DNA from 4 places in the Hahella chejuensis KCTC 2396 genome. Region 2 is predicted to be linked to each of the others. Evidence: predicted binding sites of a transcription regulator. Region 2 holds the regulator's gene; each other region holds the start of a gene.
The links. Region 2 encodes sigma-54, which starts transcription at its own class of promoters, with help from an activator protein. Its sites were predicted from a motif close to TGGCACNNNNNTTGCTNT; they were not measured.
Positions count from the first base shown of each region.

Region 1 (4,459 bases), 2.5 Mb from region 2:
GCCGTTGTGGCGAACACTTCGAAGAACCCTTCCACCCACAAGTGCACCACCCACCAGCGCCAGTATTCCATGATGGAAAGATGCGTGCGTTCGCCGTAGAAGAAGGCGGAACCGTAAAACAGCCCAATAGCGATCACTGACGCGGTCAACAACGCTAACAGGTTTTTGTCGCCAGGGCGTCGCAACCCATTGACGATTCCACGCAGCATCAATACGAGCCAGAACGCGACGCCGAGGAATTTTCCGATCTGCCAGAGCCTTCCCAGATCCACATATTCATACCCTTGATGGCCGAGCCAGAAATTCAGTTCTGGAGGCAGGATTTGTGCGATCGCCAGCCAGTTGCCGACAAAGGAGCCGACGACGACCGCCACCAACGCCCAAAACAGAATGTCGACGCCCAGCTTTTGATATTTGGGATCTTTGCCGCCGTTAATAATCGGCGCCAGAAACAACCCCGCGGCGAGAAAGCCGGTGGCGATCCAGAACAGCGCGCTCTGAATATGCCAGGTGCGCACCAGGGAGTAGGGAAACCACTGTGAAACATCAAGACCGTAAAAGTGGTGACCTTCAACGGTGTAATGGGCGGTAAAGCCGCCCAGCAACACCTGGAAGGCGAATAACGCGACGATCAGGAACAGGTATTTGCCCAGCGCCAGTTGCGAGGGCGTCAGCGCGAAGCGACTCAATGGATCTGACTGCGGCGCCGCAGGCTCCGCCTCATTGTGTTTATGCAGGAACGCCCATCCCCAGATCAACAAGCCGACGCCGGCGATCAGCAGCGCGACGCTGACAATGGACCACATGATGTTTTCCGCGGTAGGGCGGTTGTCTATCAAGGGCTCGTGAGGCCAGTTATTGGTGTAGGTGACCTCGCTGTCAGGCCTTTGCGTGGCGGCGGCCCAGGCGGTCCAGAAGAAGAAAGCGGTCAGGTCTTCTCGGCGCTGGGCGTCGGGCAGAGTATTTTCTTTCATCGCATAGCTTTCACGGGTTCCCCGCAAGTCTGGCGCATCGCTGAACAGGCGGCTGTAGTATTTCGCGGTATCCGTTATCGCTTGCGCGCGGCGGTTGCTGACTGATGCGGAGCGGCTCTCCGCGTCGTAGGTGTTGCGGCGGTATTCGCTTTTCAGGCGATGGCGCAGGATGCTCTGTTGCTCGTCATCCAGCTCGGCATAGGATGCCCCGTACACGTCCTGCGCGGCGAGTTGCAACCAACGCTCCAGTTCGCGATGCAGCCAGTCTGCGGTCCAATCCGGCGCCTGATAGGCGCCATGTCCCCAAATTGAGCCCAATTGCATGCCGCCCACGGATTGCCAGGCGGTTTGTCCATCAAGAATATTTTCCTGGGTAAAAATGGTCTCGCCTGTAGCGTTGACGTAACGCTCTGGAATCGGCGGCGCCTGCCGATAAACCTCGCGGCCAAAGAAGCCGAGCAAGCAGAAAGTGACGCCCAATACGGCGATGAGCAGCCACCAGAGTTTGCGGTATTCAGCCATGGGCGTCCTCCACAACGTCGGTGAACAGAATGTTGTTCTCCAGATGGATATGCTGCATTAAATCGTCTCGCAATTGGGCGAGGCCGGCGTAAAGCGCGCGCCAGGTATTGCAGGCGCCTTTGGGAGGGGTGATGTTGTTGGTTAACGCCTCTAATTGCGCCAACGCTTCGCCATGGTGATCATGCTCCATGCGCATGACGGAAATAGGGCCTTGCGCCTGCATGCCGCTCATCCCGGCCAATAGTATGGGAAATAGAATGTTCTCCTCTTTCATCATGTGGCTTTCCAGCTCTTGAAACATTTCCGTCAGATGCTGAGCCAGTCCGTTCGGACACTCGTCTCGCTCCCCATGGACATGCTCCACACGGCGGGCGAGGTGTATCAGTTCCGGAAGTTGCTCGCGATGGCGGGCGTGGTAGCGGGTGAGAATATGGTCAATCAGCTCAGGGCGACCGGCGTTGCTCCAGTTATCATCCGGCTCCTCCTGTAGGGCGTTGAGTCGTTCCAGCACAACGTCTGGCTCCAGCTCCTTCTCAGTCAGGGCGTCCCGCAGCTTCTTCGCGCCTCCGCAACAAAAATCCAGTTGGTATTCACGAAACAGGCGAGTGGAGCCGGGGAGGTTGCGAGCGATCCAGCCGACGGGACGATCAAGTAAGGTCATGGCGGGTTTCCTTCAATAGTGTTTAACTCGCAACAGGTTTGGCAACCTTTGTGCCATTTATTAACATTATGATTTTTAAGTATTTAAAATTAACTGTGGTGTTTTATACCCGAATCTAATAGGGTTATAAAAACCCTTTTAAGGTGATTAGTACCATGATTGAGGCCAGCCTGTTGGCGGATCTGGTGACGGAACTGCCCCACGCCGTGCGTTACCAGCGTTTGATGAACGCCATGCGAGAATATTTTCGGTGCGGCGCAGTGGCGCTGTTGCGGGCTGACGGCGACAGCCTGCGGCCGTTGGCGGCGGAAGGGCTGGTGCAGGAAACCCTGGGACGCCGCTTTATCATCGCCCAGCACCCCCGTCTTGCAGCCATATTGGCCAGCCGGCGACCGGTGTGCTTTGCGAGCGACTCAGGCTTGCCCGATCCCTATGACGGTCTGTTGGAGAGCTGCGTCGGCGAACCTTTGCCTGTGCATGATTGCATGGGTGTGAGCCTGTATGTGGATGGCCTCCTGTGGGGGGCGGTGACCCTGGACGCCCTGCAGGAAGGGACTTTTGATGCGCAGGCGCAGCAGGATCTGGCGCGGTTCACGTTGATCATCGAAGCCTCAGTAAGAGTGACCCGGTTAGAACAGGAGCGGAGAAATCTGGCGCTCATGCGGCAGGATGGAGACCGGCGCGGCGTGACCCAGGATGAAAGCGAGATCATTGGCTCCAGCGATTGCATTCGAAACCTGCTGCGGGAACTGGATGTGGTGGCGGACTCCGAGTTGCCGGTGCTGCTGATGGGCGAGACCGGGGTGGGAAAAGAGTTGTTCGCCCGACGCCTGCATGGTCGTTCGCCGCGCAGAGAGCGTCCGTTGATTCATGTGAACTGCGCCGCATTGCCGGAATCCCTGGTGGAAAGCGAGTTGTTCGGCCACAGCAAGGGGGCATTCTCCGGCGCGTCGGCGGATCGCGCAGGGCGCTTTGAAGCGGCGCATGGCGGCGTGATTTTCCTGGATGAAGTGGGGGAGCTGCCCCTGAGCGTGCAGGCGAAATTATTACGAACGTTGCAGAACGGTGAGATACAGCGTTTGGGCGAAGACAAACCGAGACAAGTGGATGTGCGGGTCATCGCAGCCACCAATCGACAATTGAAAGAGAGCGTTCGCTCCGGCGACTTTCGAGCGGATCTGTATCACCGTCTGTCCGTCTACCCTGTCTGGATTCCGCCGCTGCGTGAGCGCGACGCCGATGTGCTGGTGCTGGCGGGTCATTTTCTGGAGCTTAATCGCTCACGTCTGGGCGTGCGCAGTCTGCGGCTGTCGCGAGCGGCGGAGCAGGCCTTGTGCGCTTACTCCTGGCCAGGCAATGTGCGGGAGCTGGAGCATGTCATCAGTCGCGCAGCGCTCAAAGCCATCAGCCGCGGCGCCAGCCGAAACGATATCGTGACGCTGGATGCGGCGTTGCTGGACCTGGATTATGGCGAAGAAGCGACGGCTCCCAGTGAGAGCCCGCCGTTGACTCTTGCAAAAGTCACCCACGTTCGCTCGCTGCGCGCCACAGTGGAGGACTGTCAACGCGAAGCCATCCGTGAGGCGGTGAATCGTCACGATGGTTCCTGGGCCGCCGCCGCCCGTGAGCTGGAGGTGGATTCGAGCAATCTGCACAAAATGGCCAAGAAGTTGGGGCTGAAATGAACCAGATGCTGGCGGCGTTCATGCACGTTAAACTCTGGCCGCCAGCGTTAAAAAATAGTCAGCAAGATCAATCAGGCGAATCTGCGCACGCGCCGCCACACTGCTCTCTGTTGAGGCGAATATGGCGAATGAGACGACTGTAAGCACATATCAAAACCGGCTACGGCGTGTGCTGGCATACATTGACCAGCCTTCAAAAAAACATGCGGACAAACGCCTTCCCAATTTCGGCGAGATCCGCGGTGGGAGCCTTGGCGAGATCATGATGAATTTCTTTTCAAAGCGAGGGCGGACATTATGCAGACGGATAACCAGAACTATTCAGTCAATATCGTGGAGCAGGAGGCCATTCCGGTCGCGGCGCTGGAACATTGCGCGACACGCCTTGTTTTCTCCAACGCGTGACCATGTACCCGGACGTTCCTGAACATGAAGCGATCATCGATATCTATTTGCCATTGGCTTGATCAGCGGCGCGCCGCCAAAAAGGTTCTTCTTCGACCCAAATCCGGCAATAATGCGAGCCAACGTTGAAAATCAGGAATGAGAGATAGAGATGCTGCGCGTTTTGGGGATTGTATTATTACTGTCACTGGCCAGTTGCGGTTTTGTGGAAG
Region 1 covers NC_007645.1:709,011-713,469, forward strand. The annotation lists gene HCH_RS03225 (nitric-oxide reductase large subunit) at 1-1,496, opposite strand, end outside; gene ytfE (iron-sulfur cluster repair protein YtfE) at 1,489-2,157, opposite strand; gene norR (nitric oxide reductase transcriptional regulator NorR) at 2,313-3,842, shown strand; gene HCH_RS03240 (hypothetical protein) at 4,399-4,459, shown strand, end outside.
Region 1: a site for sigma-54 is predicted at 2,196-2,213, ahead of ytfE (iron-sulfur cluster repair protein YtfE). Genes of this name have one in related genera too.

Region 2 (4,459 bases):
CGACTTACAACAAAGAAGGCGTACTCACCAGTCGCTTACAAAGCCAATTGGCGAAACACTATCCCGATACGGACACCGGCGTATTGACGCGCCCCAACCTGGAAATCTTCCAGCAAGGAGAGAAAAGTTGGCATGTAGAGTCTTTGGAAGGCGAACTGCTCATTAAGCAGGACACCCTGAAGCTGCGCGGAGACGTGGAAGTAAATGGCGCTTCCGACGACGGGGCGCCGATCCTCATGCAAACGCAAGCACTCGACTATAACAACAAGTCACGCTTTATCAGCACCGATCAACCCGTTAAGATAACTTCAAATATCAATCAGTTAACCGCTGTCGGAATGGAGGCGGACATTGATAAAAAGCTTATTGTATTACTTTCTCAGGTAACCGGCGTTTATGCACAACCCAAGTAAACTATTCACAGCGGCGCTGTTGGTGGCCCTGGTTTTCACTCCATTAAGCCACGCTTTAGACCTTCTTAACGGGAGCGACGAACCAGTGCGTATTAAAGCCGGGCGCTGGGAAAGAGATGGTCAAAAGGGCATCGACACCTATATCGGCAATGTCGTCATTACCCAGGGCAAATCCAGCATCGAAGCGGACAAAGTTGTTTTATACACTGACGACAAGGGCATCAGCCGCTTCCAAGCTACGGGTAAGCCCGCTCACTTGGTGCAATTTGACGCAGAAAAACAAACTGAAACCCACGCTTACGCAGAAAGCATGGACTATGATCGCAGCCAGAGTAAAGTCGTTATGCGTAACCATGCGCGCATTCTCCAGGACAATAGTTCAGTAGAAGGCGAAGAAATTATTTATTTCACAGACAAACGCTTAGTCACAGCGAAGGGAGCCTCATCGGGCAATCAAACCGAGCAGGTTGAAATCATCTATCATCCGCCCAAATCTAATAAACAATGAGCACTCTCGCCGCCAGAAACCTGGCCAAGGCTTACAAAAAACGGCCTGTAGTAAAAGATGTCTCCGTTGAAATTCGCAGCGGCGAAATCGTTGGCCTCCTCGGACCTAACGGCGCAGGCAAAACCACCTGCTTCTACATGGTGGTGGGACTGATCCCCAGCGACAAAGGCAGCGTATTTATTGACGATGCCGAAATCACCAGCCTGCCCATGCACGGGAGAGCGCGCAAGGGCATTGGCTATCTACCTCAGGAAGCGTCCGTATTTAGAAAGCTGTCTGTGGAAGACAACATTTACGCCATTCTTGAGACCAGGGCGGATCTGAACCGCAAGGAACGCAAGCAAAAAATGGAGGAGTTGCTCCATGAATTTCACATAACCCACATTCGTAAAAGCCTTGGCATGAGCCTCTCCGGGGGTGAACGCCGCCGCGTGGAAATCGCTCGCGCGCTCGCCACGGAGCCAAAGTTTGTACTACTGGACGAGCCTTTTGCCGGGGTGGACCCTATTTCCGTCAACGACATCAAGCAGATTATCGAACATCTTAAAAAGCGCGGCATCGGCGTCTTAATTACAGACCATAATGTGCGCGAGACCTTGGATATTTGTGAACGCGCCTATATTGTCAGTGAAGGATTTATTATCGCAAGCGGCGCCCCTAGTGATATCCTTGCCAACCCAAAGGTTAGAGAGGTCTATCTGGGTGACCAGTTCAAACTTTAGTTTAACCGGCGGCTTCCATTCAAGATGGACCCCAAGGCTCAAGAGCTTAGGATTAAAGCGCTCAATAACTATGACAAACTCACAAGATCTGTGCCTGAATCGGTGGTAAGCATCAGATGGTTATGAAAACTTCATTGCAGTTAAAGCTGGGTCAACAGCTCACTATGACCCCGCAACTGCAACAAGCAATAAAACTTTTGCAGCTTTCAACACTGGATTTACAGCAAGAGATTCAACAAGCGCTTGAGTCCAATCCCATGCTGGAAGTGTCTGAAGAGGAAGAGTCCCCCAACCACGTTCAGAACGATACGATCAGCGACATGCTCGCCAATAACTCCAGCAAAGAGCGAGCTCAAGAGTCCGGCATGGACGAAGGCGGGTTCGCCGAGGAGGATAACTGGTCCGACTCCATACCGAACGACTTGCCCGTCGACACCGCCTGGGACGATGTCTTTCAAAGCGGGTCAAGCAGCTACAGCGGCGGCGAGGATGACGAATACGATTTCGAGTCCCGCAACAGCAAAGGCGAAACCCTGCAAGATCACCTTCTCTGGCAACTCAATCTTACCCCCATGTCCGACATTGACCGCATGATCGCCGTTGCGATAATCGATGCGGTCAATCCCGACGGCTATCTTTCCCTCACTCCCGATGAAATTCACAGTGGGCTGCAGACTGAGGGCGAAGAAGAAATTGAGTTGGACGAAGTACGCGCAGTGTTAAAGCGCGTTCAGCAGTTTGATCCTGCCGGGGTCGCTACTTGTAACCTGCAGGACTGCCTGCTGAGCCAGCTGAATCAGCTACCCAAAGATACGCCCTGGTTAGGACAGGCCAAACTCGTGGTCAGCCATTACATCAACTTGCTTGGCAATCGCGACTATGCCCAGTTGATGCGCCGCAGTCGCCTGAAGGAAGACGACCTGCGGGAAGTGCTCAAGCTGATTCAAAGCCTGAACCCAAGACCGGGAGAAGGCATTCAGGAAAGTAATACCGAATATGTGGTTCCTGATGTTATCGTCAAAAAAAACAATGGCCGCTGGCTGGTGGAGCTGAACCCGGAAATCGCCCCTAAGATCCGCATCAATCCAGGCTATGCGGGCTTGGTGAGACGTGCGGACAATAGCTCCGACAACACTTACTTACGCGATCAGTTACAGGAAGCGCGCTGGTTTATCAAAAGCTTGCAAAGCCGTAATGAAACTCTGTTGAAAGTTGCGTCACAAATCGTCGAACATCAGCAAGGATTCCTTGAGTACGGCGAAGAGGCGATGAAGCCGCTGGTGCTGCACGATATTGCGGAAGCAGTGGAAATGCATGAATCAACCATTTCCCGGGTGACCACCCAGAAATATATGCACACTCCTCGCGGCGTATTTGAGCTGAAGTACTTTTTCTCCAGCCATGTCAGCACAGACACGGGTGGCGAGTGTTCTTCGACCGCTATTAGAGCTATTATCAAGAAGTTAGTCGCGGCGGAATCACCGAAGAAACCTTTGAGCGACAGCAAGATTGCTGCGCTGCTCGGCGACCAGGGCATCAATGTCGCCCGTCGCACGATCGCAAAGTATCGGGAGGCGCTTTCCATTCCGCCTTCCAATGAACGTAAGCGATTAATTTAAAAGGAGGAATACAGGCATAAGACTTAAATCAAATAGTCACAAAATGGATGTGCTAGTATTTTTCATGGAAGTGCAAAATTCATAATGCACCGTATATTGGCATTAGGAGCAAAGTATGCAAATGAACATCACCGGACATCAAGTCGAGTTAACTGAAGCACTGAAAGACTACGTTAACAACAAGTTCGACAAACTTGAACGACACTTCGACAGTATCAGTAATGTCCAAGTTACGCTCTCCATTCAAAAACAGCGTCAGATTGCGGAAGCAACCATGCACATTAGCGGCGCTGACCTGCATGCCAATGCTGAACACGAAGATATGTACGCGTCCATTGACGCGCTGGTGGACAAATTAGACCGCCAGATCCTCAAACACAAAGAGAAGCACGTTGATCGGATGCACGGCGCATCCGCCAGATAACAGAACATGGCCCAAACCACACTAACTATTGAGTCTATTATCTCGCCCGCCCTCACACGCTGTGGGGTGTCGGGCTCGAGTAAGAAACGCGTTCTCGAATATATCGCCAATCTGATTGCGCAACATTTTCCGTTTTTGGACGAGAACGCCATTTTTACCAACCTGGTATGCCGTGAGAGACTCGGCAGCACCGGTATCGGCCAGGGTATTGCGATCCCCCATTGCCGTCTGGAAAACTGCGATCGCATTATAGGGGCTCTGATTACGCTCAAGGACAAAATCCCTTTTGACGCCATAGACAACGAACCCGTCGACCTTCTGTTCGTTCTGATTGTGCCTCAGGAGGCTACCAGCGAACATTTAGACCTGCTGAGCCAATTGGCCCAGAAGTTCAATGACCGTCGCTTCTGCGAACATCTACGCGACTGTGACAACGACGAAACCCTGTTCAGGAGGGTGCTGGAGAAATAGTCCAGCTTCGATGGAAAGAGGAAGACATGAAGCTGATTATCGTAAGCGGTCGTTCAGGCTCTGGAAAAAGTACGGCGCTCCATGTCCTGGAGGATATGGGCTATTACTGCATCGATAACCTGCCTATCGGTCTCCTCTCGCCTCTCACCCAAGAGGTGCTGGACCAGGGAAAAACCCAAAACCAGCAACTCGCCGTCAGCATAGACGCGCGTAATCTTTATAGGGATTTATCTGATTTCCCGTCTATTTACGCCGCTCTGCAAGCGCATAATATTGATGTGGAAATCATCTATCTTGACGCT
Region 2 covers NC_007645.1:5,457,664-5,462,122, forward strand. The annotation lists gene lptC (LPS export ABC transporter periplasmic protein LptC) at 1-413, shown strand, start outside; gene lptA (lipopolysaccharide transport periplasmic protein LptA) at 397-921, shown strand; gene lptB (LPS export ABC transporter ATP-binding protein) at 918-1,643, shown strand; gene HCH_RS23895 (RNA polymerase factor sigma-54) at 1,766-3,262, shown strand; gene hpf (ribosome hibernation-promoting factor, HPF/YfiA family) at 3,378-3,686, shown strand; gene ptsN (PTS IIA-like nitrogen regulatory protein PtsN) at 3,693-4,157, shown strand; gene rapZ (RNase adapter RapZ) at 4,184-4,459, shown strand, end outside.

Region 3 (4,459 bases), 850 kb from region 2:
ACACCAGATAGCCGAGCACCCGGGCGTTATAGTCCGGCATGGGCGGGATGGTCACCTGAGTCGGGGAGTGCGGCGTATTGGCGAGATGTGGAGGTATCGGCATCATTTGTGTCATAACCACGAATACCGGTATTGTCCCGTCAGCATATTTTTCAACCTAACCAAAAAGTCCCTGCGAGCTCATGGGAGCGGCAATGCGGCCCGCCGGTTTGCTGTTATCAATAAAAACGTCCTGTCCTTGCACGGATATACCCTAAAAAGGACAGGAAGAGAAGGTTTTCCGGGTGGAAAGCGGGGGGCGCCTGTTCAACAGGCGTAGCGCGACGCATTGATTGAATGCGGGATTGCCATGCAAAAAGCCGTTGGACCGGCGTAAACCATCCGCCATAACTGCCGCCCTCTTCTGGTAGTATAGTCCACCAGCGCTACGATCGCGTCTAAGGTTAGCAGCAATGGGGTTGTCCGACAATCTGTGAGGCGGTTTTGTTCGTCGTTAGACAATCTTTAACCTTTTGAGTTGGCGTAAAAGGCAGGTAATGTGGCGTGATAAGACAGGTAATTCCTGACGGCGGATTGCATATATTTAATAATCAGGCGCATGGATGCGCCTGCGCGGCGGCGAGCCGCGGGAGACAGGGCCTGACATGTGCAGGCCCTGTCGTTGCAGACAAATAGAAGGAAACTATTTGTCTGCCTGATTAATATAATCTGAGCTGAATCAGTCGCCGGTCTTTTTATTGATATGACCGGCGCCACACGGATAAACAACAGGAGCCACGTATAACGCCATGGCGGTATTAGACATTCTTGTAAATCGAACCTCCACCCCTCTGTTGCAGGCGCCCGCGCCGAGCCATGAAGAATTGCGCAAACTGTATCCGGTGATCATGCGCGCGCCGGACCATGGCCGCTTACGGCCGTGTCGGCTGATTATTGTGGAAGGAGAAGGGCTCGACGCTTTGGGACGCATATACGGCGAAACCGCAGAGCAGGATGGTCAGGACGATGCGGCCAGGCAAAAGCTGGCCAAGGCCCCGAGTCGCGCGCCGATGGTGATCGTTGTAGTGGCCACCGTCCAGGAACATCCCAAGGCGCCTGAGTTGGAACAGCTGATTTCCGCCGGCTGCAGCGCTTATGCATTAATGCTCGGGTTGGAGGAATTGGGCTATGGCGCCATGTGGCGCACAGGATGGGTGGCCTATGACGAGCGCGTCAAACAGCGTCTTGGTCTGGCCTCCAACGAGCATGTGGTAGGCTATCTATATGTGGGAACGCCAGCCAGCAAAGAGAAGAAAGTTCCCGAACCCCCCGCTTTTGAAGAGCGCGTCAGTTTTTTCACTGGCGAACCGGGCTGATAATTCCTGCGACGCCGCCTGCGTCTGCAAGCGTCGCTTTTCTCAAATCCCCCGCAGTATATCCCTCGTCCTGTTCGCCTCTTTTCTATTGCGCTAAGGCGAGGGTTTTCCTCTTGCCGCATGGCGTGGACGCGCTTTCCTTCAGGGCGGTATCCCTTTGCCGCCTTCCGCCTGTGTAAAAATGTTATCTAACTGAAAAATAGAACAAAAAAATAACTGGCGCGGGACTTGCTGTCATTGTCGCAAATGACGATTGTCGCAGTCAGGCAACTGCAGAGGTGTTAAATGGCCATATCATTCGACAAAGCGCTGGGTATCCATGAGCAGGCGCTGAACGTCCGCACCAGACGGGCGGAAGTGCTGGCGAACAACATAGCCAATGCGGACACGCCGGGATTTCGCGCCCGGGATATTGATTTTAAAGCCGTGCTCAGGCAGGCCAAAAGTATAGAGGACTCATTGGAGGTGGTTACCACTGACGACGCCCACATGGCGATAAAGACCCCTGCGGAAGGGGCGTTGTTATACCGGCAACCACTGCAGCCTTCCATTGACGGCAATACAGTGGATACGCAGACGGAAATCGTCCAGTACTCCAAAAATGCGCTGGATTTTCAGGCCAGCTTTGAATTTCTCAATAGCCGCCTGAAAGGCATTGTCAGTGCGATTAAAGGAGAATAACGATGGCGATTAACAGCATTTTCGACATTGCCGGCTCCGGTATGACTGCACAATCCGTGCGACTGAACACCACCGCCAGTAACCTGGCCAACGCGGACACCGCCAGCTCCAGCATCGATCAGACTTATCGCGCGCGCAAGCCGATTTTTGCGGCGGTGCATCAGGATGCGCTCAATGCGGCGATCCCTCCTTCGATCAACGATGACGCCTCCCGCGGCGTTGAGGTGCGGGCCATTGTGGAAAGCGATGCGTCTCTGGAGCGTCGCTACCAACCGGACCACCCCATGGCGGATGCGGACGGCTACGTGTTTTATCCCAACGTGAATGTGGTGGAGGAAATGGCGGATATGATGTCCGCTTCCCGCAGCTTCCAGACCAATGTGGAAGTGCTGAATTCAGCGAAAACCATGATGCAGCGCCTGCTGACTATTGGTCAGTGATGAACTTTTCGTGAGGACAGCGTGATGAGCGATATCAATACGGCAAATCAGACTAGCGACGCGCTGAGTCAATACGCGCTTCAGCAGAAGTCCGCCAACAGGAAAAATGAACTGGGTAAAAATGAATTCATGGATCTGATGATCGCCCAGTTGAATAACCAGAGTCCGCTCGATCCCCAGGACAACACGGCGTTTGTCGCGCAGTTGGCGCAATTCAGCTCGGTGGAAGGCATTCAGTCATTGAATTCGACCGTGGACACCATGGCCTCTCAGTTTCGCAGTGCGCAGGCCCTGCAGGCTTCGGCGATGGTGGGACGGGATGTGCTGGCGCCGATGGAAAGCGCCATCAAGAGTGCGGATGGGTCCATAAATGGAGTGGTGGAGCTGCCTGCCGGGACCTCGCAATTGACCATTAGCGTCTATAACGAGGCTGGCGAGCTTATCACGAATATTGATAAAGGTTATCAGCCCGGCGGCGACGTCAAGTTCAGCTGGGACGGCAAAAACAGCAACGGCGAAACTTTGCCGGCGGGGCGGTATGAAGTGGTCGCGCGGGCTCGCTACAGCGGTGAGCAGATGCAAGTCAGCTCTTATCTGGCGGCCAATGTGGATAGTGTATCAATCGCGCGTGACGGCGGCGTCACATTGAATCTGGCCGGGCTTGGCTCGGTCGGATTAAGCGATATCAAACAGATCAGTTAGCATGTGCGAGGTGTGGTATGCCGTTTAATATCGCGTTAACAGGAATCAGAGCAGCGTCGGTCGACCTGGAGGTGACCGGCAACAATATCGCCAACGCCAGCACAACCGGCTTTAAGCGGTCGCGTGCGGAGTTTGGCGATCTATACGCCAACAGCTTTTTGAGCCTGGGCACCAACCCGGTTGGGGATGGCGTGCGGGTGCAAAAGGTGCGGCAAGAATTTGCGCAGGGCAATCTTTCCTTTACTGAGAATGGCCTGGACCTCGCCATCAACGGCGAAGGCTTCTTTATTCTCGACACCAACAATGGCGATCGCCGCTATAGTCGCGCCGGCGCTTTCGGCATCGACAAGGAAGGTAATGTGGTGAACAGCTCCGGCATGCACCTGCAGGGGTTTGTCGCCAATGACAGTGGCGTCGTCAGCGGAGTGCTCGGTGATCTGGTGATAGACGACACCAGCCTGGCGCCGGACAGAACCACAAGGGTGGACGCTAACCTGAACCTGGACGCGTCCGAGCCGGTGCTGCTGGAGCGTGGCGACTCGCTGACATCAGATGGGCTGCTGATTGGACAGGCGGTGGACGCCACCGCCGCTGGCACGAACGGAGCCAATGGCTATGCGGCGCAGACGATTACCGTGACCCAGGCTGACGGCTCAACCTCAACGGTGACCATTCCGGCGAACAGCTCCGCCAACGAAATAGCGGCGCTATTCAACAACGTAGACAACATCGACGCGGCCGCCAGCACTCGCGCCACGATCACTGCGGCTGGCTTCAACAACGCCTCCGGCACTATGCAGGTGTTTATCAACGGCGTGCTATTCGACGGCTACACCAACCTGACTGACCTGGGCGACGCCATCAACTCTTCCTCCTCATTGATTGGCGTACGCGCTGTGTTGGACGGTACGGATCTGGTGGTTATCGATAACCGCGGCAATGACCTCAGCTTCAGCTTCAATGGCGCAGCCGGCGACCAGTTTTTGGTGCAGGGCGACGACGCGGCGGCCACGTCGCAAACGCTGAGCACGGCTTTGACGGATGTGGTCGTTGGCGGCGGCGTCAACCTGACCATACAGGATGGCGTCACTGTGGCCAGCGGCACGACGGATCTGTTCGCCACCTTTACCGGCACGCCTTTCGTTAATAACGTGTTCGATCCGGCGGACGAAAACACCTATAACCATGCGACTTCAACTACGATTTACGACAGCTTGGGCAACTCCCACGTACTGACGACGTTTTTCGTGAAAGAGCCGCAAACGGCGACCACGCCTGATA
Region 3 covers NC_007645.1:4,611,189-4,615,647, reverse strand. The annotation lists gene HCH_RS20055 (adenylate/guanylate cyclase domain-containing protein) at 1-106, opposite strand, end outside; gene HCH_RS20050 (nitroreductase family protein) at 789-1,355, shown strand; gene flgB (flagellar basal body rod protein FlgB) at 1,641-2,036, shown strand; gene flgC (flagellar basal body rod protein FlgC) at 2,039-2,476, shown strand; gene HCH_RS20035 (flagellar hook assembly protein FlgD) at 2,501-3,178, shown strand; gene HCH_RS20030 (flagellar hook protein FlgE) at 3,196-4,459, shown strand, end outside.
Region 3: a site for sigma-54 is predicted at 1,573-1,590, ahead of flgB (flagellar basal body rod protein FlgB). Genes of this name have one in related genera too.

Region 4 (4,459 bases), 130 kb from region 2:
ACAGCACCTGCTCAATTTCTCCATCCACGCCCTGCTCCTTCAGAGCAGTGTTGATTGCTTCCAGCGACTCAGACAGCAGCGCCAGCCGACCTTCATCCGTCTGCACGTTTTCAAAATCTTTGCCGCTATACAAATTTATCAATCGGTTACGGATGACGGGCATATGCAGATCTACCCCGTCCAGCACGCCCTGATTCCGAGTCAGCAAACTGATGCTCGCTTGCAAAAAACGCTGCTTGCCTTTGTAATCGAAAGTGACCACCAGTGGCGGCCGCATATCGTAATAGATAGCTTCCGCTTTCACCGGCGCAGCCTGCTCGCCGCCTTCCGCCGACGTATCCGAGCCGTCATCCGGGGAAGACTTTAGCAACATCATGGTCACTCCCACACTGGCTCCCACAGCAATCAGCAAAACCAGCGAGACAATAATAATCATCTTTTTGCTTAAGCCGCCAGACTTACCAGACTCCTCTCCGCCTTCTCCACTGTTATCTTTCGCCATATCTCTGCTTCCACTATCGACAGATAATCCGATTACTGTGGAGGTCACCGCCTCCTTGTCGATAAGTGTAGTTCATTCCTTTGATTTTTCAGTGAAAAATCATCAGACGTAATAATCCACCATGCGATCCGTGGCCAGCGCTTGCTCAACGCCCAGCGCCGCGGCGCCCTCTTCGTCCCCTTCTCCAGCAACCAGGCCGCCATCGGCGCCGCCGGATTCCTGACCACTACCGGCGCCCGTCTGTTGCTGCTGACTGGAGACATCGAACTGGGATAATTGCAAACCTTGCTCCGCCAGCAGTTCCCGCAATCGATGCGCCGTTCCTTCCGCCATATCGCGGACGATGGCGTGAGGGCTTTGAATCTGAACATGGGCCTGATCTTTCTGCACATGAATTTTCATTTCGATGGGGCCCAGCTCCGGCGGATTCAGATGCACGCTGGCGGATTGAATCTTCTGTCCCACGAACCAGACCACCTTCTGCGCCATGCCCTCGCCCCAGTCATCTCCCTGCACCGGTTGCTGCAGCGTGGTGACGTAAGGCGGCGCAGCGGCGTCAACCTTGAATTCCGCTCGGATGTTGGCGGCGACTCCTTGCAAGGCGCCGGGTTTGGCCGCGCTCTGCGACTCCGCCAGCTTCAGCAGCGCTGCGTCCAGGGCTTCCCCATCGGCGCCGGCTTCCCGCCCTCCGCTATTGCCGTTTGCGGCAAGCGCCTGGGTCAACTTGATCTGCTCACCGCCCTTTTTATCCCCCACCACCGTCTCCGCATCGCCCTCAACCTCCTCAACGGCGTCATGCACCGCCCGCGCCAGCGGCGTCAACGCGTTTTGCCCGGTTGGATCTGCGCCCTCTTCTTTATCCACTGACAATTCAGCCAGGGCCATCCCCTCGATTGAGATTTCGTCGCCTTCCGTGATGGTTTGCTCCCCCGACGGCAAATTCACTCCGCTCTGCGACGCGGTCTGATCCATGTCCGCCAGCGCTGCTTGCGCAACCGTCGCCGCGTCCTCTGACGCTTCAGCGTCAACAGGCGCTTTTCTCTCATCGCCTTTTTCTGCTTTGACGTCTTTCTTGTCCACTTTGTCGGTCTTATCCGCAACTTCCCGATCCAGCACCTCAGAGAAGCGATCTTCCTTATCATTCATAGCGTTAGCCTCACCCCTCTGATTGCCTGACGGCTTTGGAGACGATTTCGGCGCGACTTTGGGTACATCAATAAATGCCACTGAGCTGTCCATTTACTGTCCTCAAATCCAAGTTACAACTTATCTGCGGATGCAACGGGCTTCACGGCCTCCGCGCGGCAAATCGCTGTCGCGAAAGCGGCAAAACCATCGTTTTATGGGATAAATGCACAGATCAGGCCAGGTTACGCCTGAACGGGGTCAAAGCCTGAGAGGGAGGTAAAGAGGAAAAAAATAAAGGCAGGATTTTTCAGCGAATACAACCGGCTCATACTGCCGGCAGGGATGATGCAGCGCCCGCTACACCTGTTCCCGTAATAAGGACTGCACCACTTCAAATTCCTGCTCGATGGAGTCAAACACTTCCCGCGCTTTCTCCATCTGCTTGAACTTGCCAATCAATTCGCCCTGCCGACAAAGTTCGGACAACGCAGGCAACCCCAGATTGGTGGCGCTGCCTTTGACGCTGTGGCAGCCGCGACTGAATGCGTCCGGGTCATTGCTATCCAGCGTCGCGCGAATGGCGCGCATACGTTCGACCGTATCTCCGATAAAGGTCTCCACCAATATCTGAAAGTCGTCTTCCATTACTTCCCGCAATTCCGCCAGTGCGCCCATATCAAGGTGAGACAGATCGTTCGAACTCATATTCAAGCTTGCCACTCATAATCCACTTCAACGATATTACCCTGCCCGAAGTACTCCACGCGGCTGCACATGGAGAGCAGCAGGGCCGTGCCACGACCACTATAACAGGTCGGACCCGGTAATTTACCGTCGAGCTTCTGATAATCAAAGCCTTTTCCGCTGTCTTCCACTCGAATCGTCAGCACGCCACCGGCGACCGCGCCTTTGTGGCGAACGTCCACCTTCACAAAATGCCCGTCCAGTCGCCGGATGCGCTCTTCGCGCAGACGATAATATTCCGCAAATCCATCCGGACTGCCTTTGAGCTTGGAGTGCAGGCCCAGCACGCCATGCTCCAGGGCATTGGTGTAGAGTTCGCTGAGAATGGTGAACATCTCGCCGTTACGCGTGCGCAGTCCGGGCACTTCCATGGCGATCTGCAACAACAGGGGCACCGGATCAAACACCGCCAGGGAGTCGCTGCACAGCTCATACGCCATGCGCCAGTGCTGCGGGCCTTTGAGACCGGTGTTGGTGAGATAGTTGTTCTCTATCCCCAGCTCCTTCACCGGCATCATGGTCAGCTCCACCAGCGTCAGGTCATCGCTGGGACCGCCCTCGCCCATGAAGTCGACCACGGAGCGGCGGATTTTTTCAAACAGGTTGAGCTCCCGCAGATTGGCGTTGAAGACCTGTTGCAAGCGCTGCTCGCCAAACATTTCGCCTTTGGCGTTGGTCGCTTCGACAATGCCGTCCGACCACAAATACACCCGGTCGCCGTGTTTCATTTCAAAGCGATAGGTGCGCGCGTCGAAGGCTTCGCCTTTGAGGATGCCAAGAGGCAGGCGGTTGGAGGCGACCTTAATCAACTGATCGCCCTGCACCAGATAGCAATCCGGCAATCCGCCGATCCAGATCTCGATTTCTTCCTGCTCGAAGTTCAATTCCGCCATACAGGCGCAGCAGAAAAAGCCCACTGGCAGAATTTTACGCAGCTTCTGATTCACTTCCCGGAGAATATCTCCCAGCGCATAACCTTTGCTGGTCATGCCATAAAAAATCTCCGCCAGGGGCATGGCGCCGATCGCTGCGGGCAGGCCATGGCCAGTGAAATCCCCCAGCAGCACATGCATGCCGCCGGACGGTTTCTGACAGGCCAACAACACGTCGCCGTTAAAAACCGCCAGAGGCGAAAGCAGATGCTTGATATTGTTGGCGCCGAGGCAGCCCACATGGGCCACGTTGTCGAACACCGTTTTGGCGACCTGCTGCTCACGCACCATATGGTCATTGTGCTCGGCGATCTGGTCCCGTTGCCGCAACAGGGTCTTATGCATTATCCGCATGCGGTTGAAAGCGTTGATCTTGGCTTGCAGGATAATGCGGTTGTAGGGTTTGGAAAGAAAGTCGTCGCCGCCCGCCTCAAGGCATTTGGCGAGAGATTCCGCGTCGCTGAGAGAGGTGAGAAAAATAATGGGAATCAAGTCTTCGCCGGCCAGCAACTTGATTTTACGCGCCGCCTCGAAGCCGTCCATGCGAGGCATCAGGGCGTCCAGAAGGACAATGTCCGGCCGGAACTCGGAGAATTTCTCGATGGCGTCGACGCCATCCACCGCTGTCGCCGTATCATGCCCCTGCTTTTTGACGATATTCTGCAGGATCATACGATCGGACTGGTTGTCGTCGGCGATGAGAATTTTTAACGTTTTCTGGGACCCAAGAACGGACGAGGCCATTTCTGAGTCCAGGGATTGTTTCATAGCAATACCCGATAGGCGCATAAATGGCGGAAAGTCCGTTTCAGACGCCCGAAGTCTGCGGGCGCTTTATTGAATAACAAACAATTGTTCAAAATTGGAAATCGTCAATATCTTCCTGACATCATTATTGCAATTGGTGATGCAGATTTTAGCGTTGTCGCCGCCTGCATAATCCCGCAATAACAACAACATCCCCAAGGCGGAGCTGTCCAGATACGTCGTCTCCGTCATATCGATCTTATACTGCTCGAACGGTCCCTCAGGGTTTTCGTACGCATCCCTGAATTCCTGGTGGGAACTGAAATCAAATCGCCCTTTAATGCGAATGGTCAGTTCGGCATTATCGTCAGAGCGGCTTGTCGTTATAGACATATTGCCTCCTTCT
Region 4 covers NC_007645.1:5,329,341-5,333,799, forward strand. The annotation lists gene HCH_RS23260 (flagellar basal body-associated FliL family protein) at 1-502, opposite strand, end outside; gene HCH_RS32690 (flagellar hook-length control protein FliK) at 605-1,648, opposite strand; gene HCH_RS23270 (Hpt domain-containing protein) at 1,988-2,335, opposite strand; gene HCH_RS23275 (ATP-binding SpoIIE family protein phosphatase) at 2,338-4,074, opposite strand; gene HCH_RS23280 (STAS domain-containing protein) at 4,141-4,446, opposite strand.
Region 4: a site for sigma-54 is predicted at 1,853-1,870, ahead of HCH_RS32690 (flagellar hook-length control protein FliK). Genes of this name have one in related genera too.